3 regions of the Streptomyces sp. BPTC-684 genome follow, and region 3 is predicted to be linked to each of the others. Evidence: riboswitches for the same ligand, from Rfam matches in the RefSeq annotation. Region 3 holds a riboswitch; each other region holds the start of a gene.
What was found. Region 3 has a riboswitch for thiamine pyrophosphate ahead of QIY60_RS04540 (thiamine ABC transporter substrate-binding protein). Riboswitches for the same ligand answer to the same signal wherever they lie in the genome.

Region 1 (4,702 bases), 3.7 Mb from region 3:
GCAGGCGAACGAGGGTTTCAGGGGCGCGGGGAACTGCGCGACCAGCCCCCCACCGGCCCGCAGATGAAGAGCGCGCTCAGAACGCCGGGCGTTCCGGGTCCAGCACGGCCCGCCCCTCCACGGGGGAGGACGCCTCGGCGAAGTGGCGGCGGGGAATCCGCCCCGCCCGGTACGCCAAGCGGCCCGCCTCCACCGCGTACCGCATCGCCTCAGCCATCAGCACCGGCTCCTGCGCACGCGTGACCGCCGACGCGAGCATCACCGCCGAGCACCCCAGCTCCATCGCGAGCGCCGCGTCGGAGGCCGTGCCCGCGCCCGCGTCGAGGACGACCGGGACCGTGGCCCGGTCCACGATCAGCTCGAAGTTGTGCGGGTTGCGGATGCCGAGCCCGGAGCCGATGGGGGAGCCGAGCGGCATGATCGCCGCGCACCCCACGTCCTCCAGCTTCCGGGCGAGCACCGGGTCGTCGTTGGTGTACGGCAGCACCGTGAAACCGTCGTCGACCAGCACCTCCGCCGCGTCCAGGAGCTCGATCGGGTCGGGCAGCAGGGTGCGCTCGTCGGCGACCACCTCCAGCTTGACCCAGTCCGTGCCGAGCGCCTCGCGCGCGAGGCGGGCGGTCAGCACGGCCTCCCCGGCGGTGAAGCAGCCCGCCGTGTTCGGCAGCACGCTGATGTTCAGCTTCTCCAGGACGGACAGGACCGAGCCCTGCACCGTCGGGTCCAGGCGGCGCATCGCGACGGTCGTCAGCTGGGTGCCGGAGGCGGCCAGCGAGCGCTCCAGGACGTCCAGGCTGGGCGCCCCGCCGGTGCCCATGATCAGCCGCGAGGTGAAGGTCGTACCGCCGAGGGTGAACAGGTCGTCGGCCATGGCTCAGCCTCCCTGGACGGCGGTCAGGACTTCGACGCGGTCGCCGTCGCCGAGCGTGGTGCGCGGCCACTCGCTGCGCGGGACGACCGCCTCGTTGACGGCGGCGGCGACGCCCGCGGGCGCCGGGGTCAGGGTGGCGACGAGGGCGTCAAGGGTGGTGCCCGTGGCGAGGTCGCGCACCTCGCCGTTGACGGAGACGGTCGTCGAGGAGACGGTCATGCGGTCAGCTCCTGCGGTACGGACTCCACCGGGGCGGAGGTGAAGCGGCGGGGGGTGAAGGGGCGCGCCTCGGCGGGCAGTTCGCCGGTGGCCAGCGCGTGCGCCAGCGCGTCGCCGGTGACGGGGGTGAGCAGCACCCCGTTGCGGTAGTGGCCGGTGGCCAGGTGCAGGCCGGGCAGGGCGGTCGGGCCGAGCAGCGGCGCGTTGTCTGGGGAGCCGGGGCGCAGCCCGGCGCGGGTCTCGGTCAGCGGCAGTTCGGTGATGCCGGGCACCAGCTCGTGCGCGTCGCGCAGCAGCTCGTAGACGCCGCCCGCGGTGACCGTGGTGTCCCAGCCCAGCTCCTCGCTGGTGGCGCCGACGACGAGCTCGCCGTCGGCGCGCGGCACCAGGTAGACGTGGCTGCCGCGGACCACCGCGCGGACCGTGCGGGACAGGAACGGCGCGTACGCGGGCGGCACGGTCAGCCGCAGCACCTGGCCCTTGACCGGGCGCACCGGCGGCCGCAGCTCGTCCGGGACCCCGGCGAGCCGGCCGCTGAGGCTGCCGCCCGCGAGGACGACCTGGTCGGCGGCGAGCTCGGTGCCGTCGGCCAGGACGGCCCCCGCGGCCTTCTCCCGTACCACCGAGAGCCGTTCGGCCCAGCCGTGGTGGAACACCACCCCGGCCCGCTCGCAGGCCGTCAGCAGGGCCTTGGCGAGGCGGCGCGGGTCGATCTGGTGGTCGCCGTCGACCCGCAGTCCGCCGCGCACCCCGGGCGCCAGCATCGGTTCCAGGCGGCGGCACTCGCGCCCGGTCAGCCACTGGGAGTCGAGTCCCGAGCGCTGCTGGAGGGCGTGCAGGTCGCGCAGATGGGCGCGGTCGTCGGCGTCCAGGGCGACCGCGAGGGTGCCGCAGGCGCGGTAGCCGGTGCCGAGGCCGCTCGCCTGCTCCAGCTCGGCCACGAAGTCCGGGTAGCGCCGGGCGGAGGCCAGGTTGAGGCCGAGCAGGGTCTCCTCGCCGTAGTGGAGCTCGGTGACGGCGGCGAGCATGCCCGCCGCGACCTGCGCGGCGCCGCCGCCGGGCGCGGGGTCGGCGAGCGCGGTGCGCAGACCGCGCTGCGCCGCCCGCCAGGCCGTGACGAGGCCGATGATGCCGCCCCCCACCACCAGTACGTCCGACCCGTGGGGAACTGCCCCGTTTCGGGATGAATGCATGGGCGTCCAGCCCCTCCCTTCGCCGGCATGACCCGGATCAGGTTCGTACGGTCGGAGGCCGCTGCAGCCTCCCTCTCAGCCCGGTGCGTCCGGGCTCCCGCGAGTGCTTGTACGTGCGTCAGGCTAACGCCTGACCGGTTTCCTGACGAACTGTCAGATGTTTATGGTGATCGGGTGAGCGAAAAGCAGACGCATTCGGAACAGCGCCACGTGGTGGTCGTCGGCGCGGGCATGGCCGGGGTCCAGACCGCGGTGGCCCTGCGCGAACAGGGCTTCCCGGGCCGGATCACCCTCATCGGCGCCGAGCCCCACCAGCCGTACGACCGGCCCCCGCTCTCCAAGGCGGTGCTGCTCGGCAAGGCCGACGGTTCCGCCTTCGAGGTGGACTTCGAGGGCCTCGGCGTCGACCTGCGCCTGGGCGAGACCGTCACGGACGTACGCGCGCGTGAGCACGAGATCGACACCGCGTCCGGGCCCGTCCCGTACGACGCGCTGGTCATCGCTTCGGGCGCGGAGCCGATCACGCTGCCCGGCATCGAGGGACTGCCCGACGTCCATCTGCTGCGCACCCTGGACGACGCCGGGCGGCTGCGCGCGGTCCTGAGCGCCCAGCTCCGCGTCGTGGTCGTCGGGGCCGGCTGGATCGGGGCCGAGTTCGCCACGGCCGCGCGCGAGGCGGGCTGCGCGGTCACCGTCGTGGAGGCCGCGGACCGCCCGCTGGCGGGCGCGCTGCCCGCCGAGGTCACCGAGCCGATGGCCGGCTGGTACGCGGAGAGCGGCGCCGAACTGCTCACCCACGCGCGCGTGGCGACGGTCGAGCCCGGAGCCGTCGTCCTGGCGGACGGCCGCCGGCTCCCGGCCGACGCGGTCGTCGTCGGCATCGGCGCCCGGCCCACCACCGACTGGCTGGCGGCCACCGGCATCGAGCGGGGGCCGGAGGGCGCGGTCACGGCCGACGACCGGCTGCGCACCTCGCTCCCGGACGTCTACGCGGTCGGCGACTGCGCCTCCTTCCCTTCGGGAAGGTACGGGGAGCGGCTGCTGATCCACCACTGGGACAACGCACTCCAGGGGCCGCGCACGGTGGCGGCCGACATCGTCGGCGAGGCGGTCCGGCCGTACGACCCGGTGCCGTACTTCTGGTCCGAGCAGTTCGGCAGGTTCGTCCAGTACGTCGGCCACCACGGCGGCGCCGACCGGCTGCTGTGGCGGGGCGAACCGACGGGCGCCGCGTGGTCGGTCTGCTGGCTGCGCGAGGGGAGGCTCGTCGCCCTCCTGGCCGTCGGCCGACCGCGCGATCTGGCGCAGGGCCGCAAGCTCATCGAGGCAGGTGCGACGCTGGATCCGGTCCGCGCCGCCGATCCGTCCGTCCCTCTCAAGGCCGCAGTCGGCTGAGCTCCGGCTACCGAGTGTCAGTCCGGGATGGCACGCTTGTCCCGTGACCGAGATTGACGCGAAAACCGATGCACTCGTCCCCGCCTGGCTCCACCTTCCCGACATCGCAGAGATGCTCGATGTCGAGGTGACGCGTGTGCGGCAGCTGGTCAAGGAGGGCCAGCTCATCGCCGTACGCCGCGGTGAGAACCGGACGCTGCAGGTGCCCGCCGCCTTCATCGACGGCGACAAGGTAGTGAAGGGCCTCGCCGGCACCCTCACGCTCCTGCGGGACGACGGCTACTCCGACGAAGAGATGCTCGAGTGGCTCTTCACCCCCGACGCGACCCTGCCCGGTACCCCCGCGCAGGCCCTGAGCGAGAATCGCGGCACGGAGGTGAAGCGCCGCGCCCAGGCGCTCGCCGTCTGACCTGATCGCCTACAGGTGGGGCGCGGACCGGGGGACCGGTCCGCGCCCGCACCGCACACAACGGGGGACTTCATGCCCACGGCCCGTGAGCAGCTCGCCGACGCCCGGCTCTACCTCTGCACGGACGCGCGCAGGCGCCAGGGCGACCTGCCCGCGTTCCTGGACGCCGTGCTGGCCTCGGGCGTGGACATCGTCCAGCTGCGGGACAAGGGCATGGAGGCCGCCGAGGAGCTGGAGCACCTGGCCGTCCTCGCCGACGCCTGCCGGCGGCACGGCAAGCTGCTCGCGGTCAACGACCGGGCCGACGTGGCCCATGCCATCGGCGCCGACGTGCTGCACCTGGGCCAGGGCGACCTGCCGGTCCCGGCCGCCCGCGCGATCCTCGGCGACGAGGTCCTGATCGGCCGCTCCACGCACGCCGACGCGGAGGCCTTCGCGGCCGCCGTCGAGCCCGGCGTGGACTACTTCTGCACGGGCCCCTGCTGGCCCACCCCGACCAAGCCGGGCCGCCACGCCCCGGGCCTGGACCTGGTGCGTTACACGGCCTCGCTCGCCACCGAGCGCCCCTGGTTCGCCATCGGCGGCATCGACGCGGCCAACCTCGACGAGGTCCTG
Region 2 (4,702 bases), 1.8 Mb from region 3:
TTCCAGCACGATTGCGTCAAGGGGGCCAGGGGGGCATTCCTGGCCATTTCAGCTACAGCGGGGTACGTGATGCGTGAGGTCCTGGCAGAGGTCATGATGAGCTTCCTCGTCTCCGAGGAGCTCTCCTTCAGGATCCCGGTGGAGCTCACCTACCGCGCCGACGATCCGTACGCGGTCCGCATGATCTTCCACCTGCCCGGCGACGAACCCGTGACCTGGACGTTCGGGCGGGAACTGCTACTCGACGGCATCAACACCCCCACCGGCGACGGGGACGTGCGCATCGCGCCCTCCCGCCCCGAGGAGCTCTCCGACGTCCACATCCGCCTCCAGGTGGGCGGCGAACGGGCGCTCTTCCGCGCCGGGGCCGGCCCGCTGGTGGCCTTCCTCGACCGCACCGACAAGCTCGTACCGCTGGGGCAGGAGCGCGCGCTCGGCGACTTCGACGGACATCTGGACGAGGCGCTGGGGCGGATCCTGGCCGAGGAGCAGAACGCGGGCTGAGCGCCGCCTACTTCTTGCGGCGCCGGCCCCGCCCGCCCCGCACCGGCCCACGGGCCGCGACGGCCGGGCGGTCGGCCGAGACCACCAGCGCCGCCAGCGCCGTGGTCACCGGGACCGAGGCCACCAGGCCGATCGAGCCCACCAGCGTCCGGACGATCTCCTCGGCGACCAGCTCGCTGTTGGCCACCGTCCCCACGCTGCTCTGCGCGATCGAGAACAGCAGCAACAGCGGCAGCGCCGCGCCCGCGTACGCCAGGACCAGGGTGTTGACCACCGACGCGATGTGGTCGCGGCCGATCCGGATGCCCGCCCGGTACAGCCCGCGCGGGCCCATCGTCGGATTGGCCTCGTGGAGCTCCCAGACCGCCGACGTCTGGGTGACCGTCACATCGTCCAGCACACCGAGCGAGCCGATGATCACGCCGGCCAGCAGCAGACCGGACATGTCGATGTTCGGGTAGAGCCCGTGGATCAGGCCGGTGTTGTCGTCGGTGTTGCCGGTCAGCGAGGCCCAGCCGATGAACAGCGACCCGAGCAGCCCGATCAGGACGAGCGAGACCAGCGTGCCGAGCACGGCGACCGAGGTGCGCGCCGACAGGCCGTGGCACATGTACAGCGCGATCAGCATGATCGCGCTCGACCCGACCACCGCGACGAGCAGTGGATTGGAGCCCTGGAGGATCGCCGGGAGGATGAACAGCGTCAGCACGGCGAACGAGACGACCAGCGCGACCAGCGCCATCACCCCGCGCAGCCGGCCGACGACCACGACCGCGAGCGCGAAGATGCCCGCGAGCAGCGCCATCGGGAACCGCCGGTTCACATCGGTCACCGAATACTGCAGGTCGCGCGGGGCGTCGGGGGCGTACGCGACGATCACGCCCTGCCCCTTGTGCAGTTGGCGCGGGGCGTCCGGCTGGACGATCTCGGTGAAGGTGCGGCCCTTCTCCTTGCCGGTGGTGACCTCGATGGTCGCCTTGCCGCACAGGCCCTGCTGGGAGCGCTTGGCCTCCTGGCCCTCGGCGGTCGAGGTGTCGCCGTTCGACGGGGTCTGACCGGCGTTGACCGTCTTGCAGTCGACCTTCTGGAGGGCGACGACCTTCGCCTGCTGGGTCTGGCGGTCGAAGCCGACACCGGTGCGCTGGTGCGACGGCGTTCCGCCGGGCCACAGCACGGCCAGGCCGACGAGCACCGCGGCCGAGAACGGGATCAGCACGGCGGCGATCACCTTGCGGAGATGCTTCGAGACGGGCGCCGCGGGACCGTGGCTGTGCGTGTGCCCATGGGGCTGGCCGTGCGGGTGTCCGTGGGCGTCTTCGGGAGGCTGCTCTGTTGACGTCACCGCCCGATCATCGCAAGAACGGCGGGGCCCCTCTGTTCAGCGCGCTGGAGATGACGCTAGCGTGGTGACACCTTTGCACACGCGGGAGCTCGGAGCACCGGGCTGAGAGGGCGCTGAAAGCCGTACGAACCGTACGGAAGCGGCTGCGCCGACCGCCGAACCTGTTACCGGGTAATGCCGGCGTAGGGAGTAGGTCTCATGACCATTCAGGACGCACGCACGCCTGCCTCGAACCAGAGCGAGGCCGGGAAGTCCATCGGCTGGCACAAGGGATACGTCGAGGGCTCGCGCCCCGACCTCCGGGTGCCGGTCCGCCAGGTGCACCTCACCAACGGCAAGGACGTCACGCTGTACGACACGTCCGGGCCGTACACCGACCCGAACATCGAGACGGACGTCCGCCGGGGACTCGCCCCGCTCCGGGAGAACTGGATCATCGCGCGCGGGGACACCGAGGAGTACGCGGGCCGCCCCGTCCGCCCCGAGGACGACGGCATCAAGCACACCTCGCCGCGCGGCGGACTGAAGAACCTCGACGCGGTGTTCCCGGGCCGCCCGCGCCAGCCGCGCCGCGGCCGCGGCGGCCAGGCCGTCACCCAGCTCGCGTACGCCCGCCGGGGCGAGATCACCCCGGAGATGGAGTACGTCGCGATCCGCGAGAACGTCTCCCCCGAGGTCGTGCGCGAGGAGATCGCGGCCGGGCGCGCGGTGCTGCCCGCCAACGTCAACCACCCCGAGATCGAGCCGATGATCATCGGCAAGCGGTTCCTGGTGAAGGTCAACGCCAACATCGGCAACTCCGCCGTCACCTCCTCCATCGAAGAGGAGGTCGACAAGATGACCTGGGCCACCCGCTGGGGCGCCGACACGGTCATGGACCTCTCCACCGGCCGCAACATCCACACCACCCGCGAGTGGGTGCTGCGCAACTCCCCCGTCCCGATCGGCACCGTCCCGCTCTACCAGGCCCTGGAGAAGGTCGACGGCCGCGCCGAGGAGCTGACCTGGGACATCTACAAGGACACGGTCATCGAGCAGGCCGAGCAGGGCGTCGACTACATGACGGTCCACGCGGGTGTGCTCCTGCGGTACGTGCCGCTCACCGCCCGCCGCAAGACCGGCATCGTCTCGCGCGGCGGCTCGATCATGGCGGCCTGGTGCCTCGCGCACCACAAGGAGTCGTTCCTGTACGAGAACTTCGAGGAGCTCTGCGAGATCCTCGCGGCGTACGACGTGACGTACTCCCTGGGCGACGGTCTGCGCCCGGGCTCCATCGCGGACGCCAACGACGAGGCGCAGTTCGCCGAGCTGCGTACGCTCGGTGAGCTCAACACGATCGCCAAGCGCCACAACGTCCAGACGATGATCGAGGGCCCGGGCCACGTCCCGATGCACAAGATCAAGGAGAACATCGACCTCCAGCAGGAGATCTGCGAGGAGGCGCCGTTCTACACGCTCGGCCCGCTGACCACCGACGTCGCCCCGGCGTACGACCACATCACCTCCGGCATCGGCGCGGCGATGATCGCTTGGTGGGGCACCGCGATGCTCTGCTACGTCACGCCCAAGGAGCACCTGGGCCTGCCGAACCGCGACGACGTGAAGACGGGCGTGATCACCTACAAGATCGCGGCGCACGCGGCCGACCTCGCCAAGGGGCACCCGGGCGCACAGGAGTGGGACGACGCGCTCTCGGACGCCCGCTTCGAGTTCCGCTGGGAGGACCAGTTCAATCTGGCCCTCGACCCGGACACCGCCCGGGAGTTCCACGACGAGACGCTGCCCGCCGAGCCGGCGAAGACCGCTCACTTCTGCTCGATGTGCGGGCCGAAGTTCTGCTCGATGAAGATCTCGCAGGACATCCGCCGCGAGCACGGCGGGGATCTGGCGGCAGGGGACATCGAGGCCGGAATGGCGGAGAAGTCCGCGGAGTTCGCCGCGGCGGGCAACCGGGTCTATCTGCCGATCGCGGAGTGACGTACGCGTACCGATGTTTCACGTGAAACAGCGAGCCCTGTTTCACGTGAAACAGGCACGGCCGTGGTTTCACGTGAAACGAAGGTGACCGCGGTCCTGGTGGTTTCACGTGAAACGGGCGCCCCGAAGCCGGTCACTCCGGCTGGTGTTCGGGGCCTCCGAAGTCGGGACTGGTGAAGTCCGGGCTGGTGAAGCTGGGGCGGGTCCCCTTGGACGAGTCGCCCGGGCTGTCGAAGTCGGGCCGGTCGTAGCCGAGGCTCGGTATCCGGCCCGTCGAGCGGCGCCTCGACGCCCCCGGACCGGTGCCCGGGTCGGCCAGCGCCTCGCGCAGGAACGGGTAGATACCCCGTTCCACCAGGGCGTGGCGCCATGCCTCACGGGCCCGGGAGACCTCCTGTGCTCTCTCGTCGTCCACCTCGTCCTCCTCCGGTTCGGCGACGACCTGGGTGGCGCCGTTGCGGATCGCGGTGAGCAGGAGGCTGATCGCCGCGGCGAGTATCGCGGCCGCGGTGAGCGCCCCGAAGAACCATCCGGCGGTCAGTAAAGTGTCGGCGAAGGCGGGCTCGGGGTTGAGCATCTTCAGGATGTAGCCCACCAGCAGGAAGATCGCGGCGGCGGTCCCGGAGAGAACGGGAGCCAGCACCGCGACGACCGCGCCGACGCCCGCGCCCGAGGTGGATTCCGGGCTGTCGACCACCGGAGGCGTCATCACCGAGCCGCGTTCCGATGTGAGCGCGGGGGTGGAAGGCGCACGCAACTCCTCGCGCACCCTGACGTAGTGGTCGTACTCGGCCGCCGCGGCCGCCGAGACGAGAGCACCGGCGTTGAGCACCATGGTGCGCAACTGCTCGGTGTTGAGCCGTACTCCAACACCGGCCA
Region 3 (4,702 bases):
TTGAGGTCCCCGGCCCGGCCGAGCAGGCGGGCCACCGCGACCGGCAGGGTGGGGCGGTCGGGGCGGGCGATGAAGACGGTCGCGCCGAACTCGCCGAGCGAGACCGCGAACGCGAACCCCGCCGCGATCAGCAGCGCCCGCCGCACCAGCGGCAGGTCCACCTCCCGCCACACGCGAAGCGGGGACGCGCCGAGCACCGCGGCCGCCTCGCGCAGCCGCCCGTCGACCGCGCGGAGTACGGGAAGCATGGTCCGTACGACGAACGGCACCCCCACCAGCGCCTGGGCCAGCGGCACCAGGATCCAGGAGGTGCGCAGGTCCAGCGGCGGCCGGTCCAGGGTGATCAGGAAGCCGAAGCCGACGGTGACGGCGGAGACCCCGAGCGGCAGCATCAGGAGTGCGTCGAAGCCTCTGACCAGGCGGCCTCCGCGCCGGGTGAGCGCCGCGGCCGCCAGGCCGCCGATGACCAGCGCGATCCCGGTCGCGGCCAGCGCGTACTGCACGGAGTTCCACACCGCCTCCAGCGGCGGCACCAGAAACGTTCCGCCCGCGCCCACCGACTGGAGGGAGCGGAAGTAGCCGAAGCCGTAGCCGTCGGGGGTGTCCAGGGAGCGGGCGATCAGTACGCCCAGCGGCAGCAGGATCAGTACGGCGATCACCGCGAGCACCCCGGCGAGCAGCGTCCACTGGCCCGCGCCGCGCGGGCGCCGGGCGGTCTGCGCGGGGTCGACGAGCTTCAGGGCGCTCTCGCGTCGCCGTACCGTCCAGGCGTGCACGGCGAGGACCGAGCCGACCGCGGCGAACTGGACGATGGTCAGGACCGCCGCCGTGGGCAGGTCGAGGAGCTGGGCGGTCTGGCGGTAGATCTCCACTTCGAGCGTGGAGAAGGTGGGGCCGCCGAGGATCTGGACGACGCCGAAGGAGGTGAAGGTGAAGAGGAAGACCATCAGCGCGGCCGCCGCCACGGCGGGCCCGAGCGCGGGCAGCGTCACCGTGCGCCACGCCGCGAACCGGGAGGCGCCCAGGACCCGGGCGGCCTCCTCCTGGCGCGGGTCGAGCTGGGCCCACAGGCCGCCGACGGTCCGTACGACGACCGCGTAGTTGAAGAAGACGTGTGCGAGCAGGATCGCCCACACCGTGGTGTCGAGCCGTACGCCCCACAGCTCGTCGAGCAGCCCGCCCCGACCGAGCAGCGCGAGGAACGCGGTGCCGACGACGACGGTGGGCAGCACGAAGGGGACCGTGACCACGGCCCGCAGCAGGTGGCGTCCGGGGAAGTCGAAGCGCGCGAAGACGTACGCGCCGGGCAGCGCGATCAGCAGCGTGAGCGCGGTGGAGGCGAGCGCCTGCCAGGTGGTGAACCACAGGACGTGCCCGATGTCCGGCTCGGTGATCACCTCGCCGATCCGGCCGAGGTGCCAGCCGCCGTCGACGCGCAGCCCGCGGCCGACGATCGCGGCCACGGGCCAGGCGAAGAAGAGCGCGAAGAACGCGAGCGGCAGGGCCATCAGGCCGAGCCGCACCGCGTTCGCGCGCACCTTCTTCGCGCGGGGCGTGCGGCTTACTTCAGCACGAGCGAGGACCACGTCTTGACCCACTGCTCACGGTTCTTGGAGATCTTCTCCGGAGCGACGTCGTGCGTCTCGGTGACCGTGGCGCCGAACTTGGTGAACAGCTCGGGCAGCTTGGCGCCCTTGACCACCGGGTTCACGAACATGTTGAGCGGCATGTCCTCCTGGAACTTCTTGGAGACCAGGAAGTCGAGGAGCACCTTGCCGCCCGCCTCGTTCTTGGCGCCCTTGAGGAGCCCCGCGAACTCGGTCTGGCGGAAGCAGGTGCCGGTGGCGACGCCGGTGGGGGCCTCGGTGGGCTGCGGCTTGGCGTACAGGACCTCGACGGGCGGGCTGGAGGCGTAGGAGACGACCAGCGGGCGGTCGCCCTTGGCCTTCTTGCCGCCGGCCGAGCCGGAGAAGTCCTGGTTGTAGGCCTGCTCCCAGCCGTCGACGACCTTGACGCCGTTGCCCTTGAGCTTCTTCCAGTAGTCCTGCCAGCCCTCGTCGCCGTACTGGGCGGCAGTGCCGAGCAGGAAGCCGAGGCCCGGCGAGGAGGTCGCCGCGTTCTCGGTGACCAGCAGGTTCTTGTACTCGGGCTTGACCAGGTCGGCGAAGGAGCTCGGCGGGCTGAGCTTCTTGTCCGCGAAGTACTTCTTGTCGTAGTTGACGCAGATGTCGCCGGTGTCGATCGGCGTGACCCGGTGCTCGCCCTTGTCGAGCTGGACGGCCGCGGGGACGGCGGCGAGGCCCTTCGCCTCGTACGGGGTGAAGATCCCGTTGTCGAGGGCGCGCGAGAGCAGGGTGTTGTCGACGCCGAAGAACACGTCGCCGCGCGGGGAGCCCTTGGTGAGGATCTCCTGGTTGAGGGCCGCGCCCGCGTCGCCGCTCTTGAGGACCTTGACCGTGTAGCCGGTCTGCGCGGTGAACTCCTTGAGCACCGCGTCGGAGGCGGCGAACGAGTCGTGGCTGACCAGCGTGACGGTCTTGGACTTGGTGCCGCCGTCGGACTTGGCGGTGTCGTCCTTGCCGCCGCACGCGGCGAGCGTACTGACGCCCAGGGCGGCGGCGAGCGCGCCGGCCGCCATCTTCTTCGTACTGCGCATGGTTCTGGATCCTCCTGGTGGGACCAGGAAGAGACGCGGCCCTGCTCGCCGGGCGGCGGCGAGCAGGGCGCAACAGCTTGAGTGGTGACCGAACTTCCTACCCAGAATGACCTGGGCGAGGTTCAGAGGGTCTGCGACCTGACGGTGTCGCACTCTCAGCGCTGTGGCGCTCCCCTGTCGGAATATGCAGATTTCGAGCCCAGACTACCTCTCGGACGCGGCGAGCTGTCCGCACGCTCCGTCGATCTCCTGGCCACGGGTGTCCCGGACGGTGACCGGCACGCCGTGGGCGGCGATGGCCTCGACGAACGCCTTCTCGTCCTCGGGGCGCGAGGCGGTCCACTTCGAGCCCGGCGTCGGGTTCAGCGGGATCAGGTTGACGTGGACGCGCTTGCCCTTGAGGAGGCGGCCGAGCAGGTCACCGCGCCAGGCCTGGTCGTTGATGTCGCGGATCAGTGCGTACTCGATCGAGATGCGGCGGCCGGACTTCTCCGCGTACTCCCACGCCGCGTCCAGGACCTCGCGGACCTTCCAGCGGGTGTTGACCGGGACCAGGGTGTCGCGCAGCTCGTCGTCCGGCGCGTGCAGCGACACGGCGAGGCGGCACTTGAAGCCCTCGTCGGCGAAGCGGTGCATGGCCGGGACCAGACCGACGGTGGAGACGGTGATGCCGCGCTGGGACAGGCCCAGGCCGTCGGGCTCGGGGTCGGTGAGGCGGCGGATGGCGCCGACGACCCGCTTGTAGTTGGCGAGCGGCTCGCCCATGCCCATGAAGACGATGTTCGACAGGCGCGCCGGGCCGCCGGGGACCTCGCCGTCGCGCAGGGCGCGCATGCCGTCGACGATCTGGTGCACGATCTCGGCGGTCGACAGGTTGCGGTCCAGGCCCGCCTGGCCGGTCGCGCAGAACGGGCAGTTCATGCCGCAGCCGGCCTGCGAGGAGATGCACATGGTCACCCGGTCGGGGTAGCGCATCAGGACCGACTCGACGAGCGTCCCGTCGTGCAGCCGCCACAGCGTCTTGCGGGTGGTGTCGTCGTCGCACGAGATGTGCCGCACCACCGACATCAGGTCCGGCAGCAGCTCCTCCTGGAGCCGGGTGCGCGCGGCCGCGGGGATGTCGGTCCACTGGGCCGGGTCGTGCGCGTACCGCGCGAAGTAGTGCTGCGAGAGCTGCTTGGCGCGGAACGGCTTCTCGCCGATCGCGGCGACAGCCTCTTTCCGCTCGGCGGGCGAGAGGTCGGCGAGGTGCCGCGGGGGCTTCTTGGCTCCGCGGGGGGCGACGAAAGTGAGTTCTCCGGGCTTCGGCATGGTCCCACCAGTGTCTCAGACATACGGAAAGGGGCTCGCCGTCCTGTGGACAACGAGCCCCCGACCGGTAAAACGGCAGGTCAGCGCCTGGTGGAGCAGCCGGTCAGCCGCCGCCGACGAAGGCGACCAACAGCAGCCACACCACCGGTGCCGTAGGCAGCAAGGAGTCCAGGCGGTCCATGATGCCGCCGTGGCCGGGCAGCAGGGTGCCCATGTCCTTGATGCCGAGGTCCCGCTTGATCATCGACTCGCCGAGGTCGCCGAGCGTGGCGCTCGCCGCGACCGCGAGGCCCAGCAGCAGGCCCTGCCACCACTGGCCGTCGTCGATGAGGAACTGCATGCACAGCGCACCCGCCGCCATCGCGAACGTCACCGCGCCGAGCAGGCCCTCACGGGTCTTGCCGGGGCTGATGCGCGGCGCCAGCTTGTGCTTGCCGAAGCGCCAGCCGATCGCGTACGCGCCGGTGTCGCTGACCACGGTCAGCAGCAGGAAGACGAACACCCGCCACGGCCCGTCGTCGGCGGTCAGCATCATCGCGACGAACGTGGCCAGGAACGGCACGTAGAACGCCGCGAAGACGCCCGCGGTGACGTCCTTGAGATAGCCCTCGGGCTTCTCCGTCATCCGCCACACCAGCACCGCAAGCGACGTCAGCGCCATCGCCACCCACGCGCCTTCGGCACCGCGCGCGTAGCCGGCGACGACCATCGCCGCGCCGCCCACCGCGAGCGGCA

Region 1: another riboswitch for thiamine pyrophosphate. It lies ahead of thiO (glycine oxidase ThiO); the one in region 3 lies ahead of QIY60_RS04540 (thiamine ABC transporter substrate-binding protein).
Region 2: another riboswitch for thiamine pyrophosphate. It lies ahead of thiC (phosphomethylpyrimidine synthase ThiC); the one in region 3 lies ahead of QIY60_RS04540 (thiamine ABC transporter substrate-binding protein).

What each region holds. Positions count from the first base shown of each region.
Region 1 covers NZ_CP124863.1:4,754,574-4,759,275, forward strand. Annotated here, with positions in the region: gene QIY60_RS20995 (thiazole synthase) at 77-871, opposite strand; gene thiS (sulfur carrier protein ThiS) at 875-1,090, opposite strand; gene thiO (glycine oxidase ThiO) at 1,087-2,283, opposite strand; TPP riboswitch at 2,281-2,394, opposite strand; gene QIY60_RS21010 (FAD-dependent oxidoreductase) at 2,515-3,678, shown strand; gene QIY60_RS21015 (Rv2175c family DNA-binding protein) at 3,722-4,087, shown strand; gene thiE (thiamine phosphate synthase) at 4,160-4,702, shown strand, end outside.
Region 2 covers NZ_CP124863.1:2,897,304-2,902,005, reverse strand. Annotated here, with positions in the region: gene QIY60_RS12895 (SsgA family sporulation/cell division regulator) at 70-504, shown strand; gene QIY60_RS12890 (YibE/F family protein) at 512-1,846, opposite strand; TPP riboswitch at 1,918-2,052, shown strand; gene thiC (phosphomethylpyrimidine synthase ThiC) at 2,045-3,823, shown strand; gene QIY60_RS12880 (hypothetical protein) at 3,957-4,702, opposite strand, start outside.
Region 3 covers NZ_CP124863.1:1,049,978-1,054,679, forward strand. Annotated here, with positions in the region: gene QIY60_RS04535 (iron ABC transporter permease) at 1-1,508, opposite strand, end outside; gene QIY60_RS04540 (thiamine ABC transporter substrate-binding protein) at 1,562-2,656, opposite strand; TPP riboswitch at 2,733-2,842, opposite strand; gene rlmN (23S rRNA (adenine(2503)-C(2))-methyltransferase RlmN) at 2,861-3,967, opposite strand; gene QIY60_RS04550 (phosphatidate cytidylyltransferase) at 4,071-4,702, opposite strand, start outside.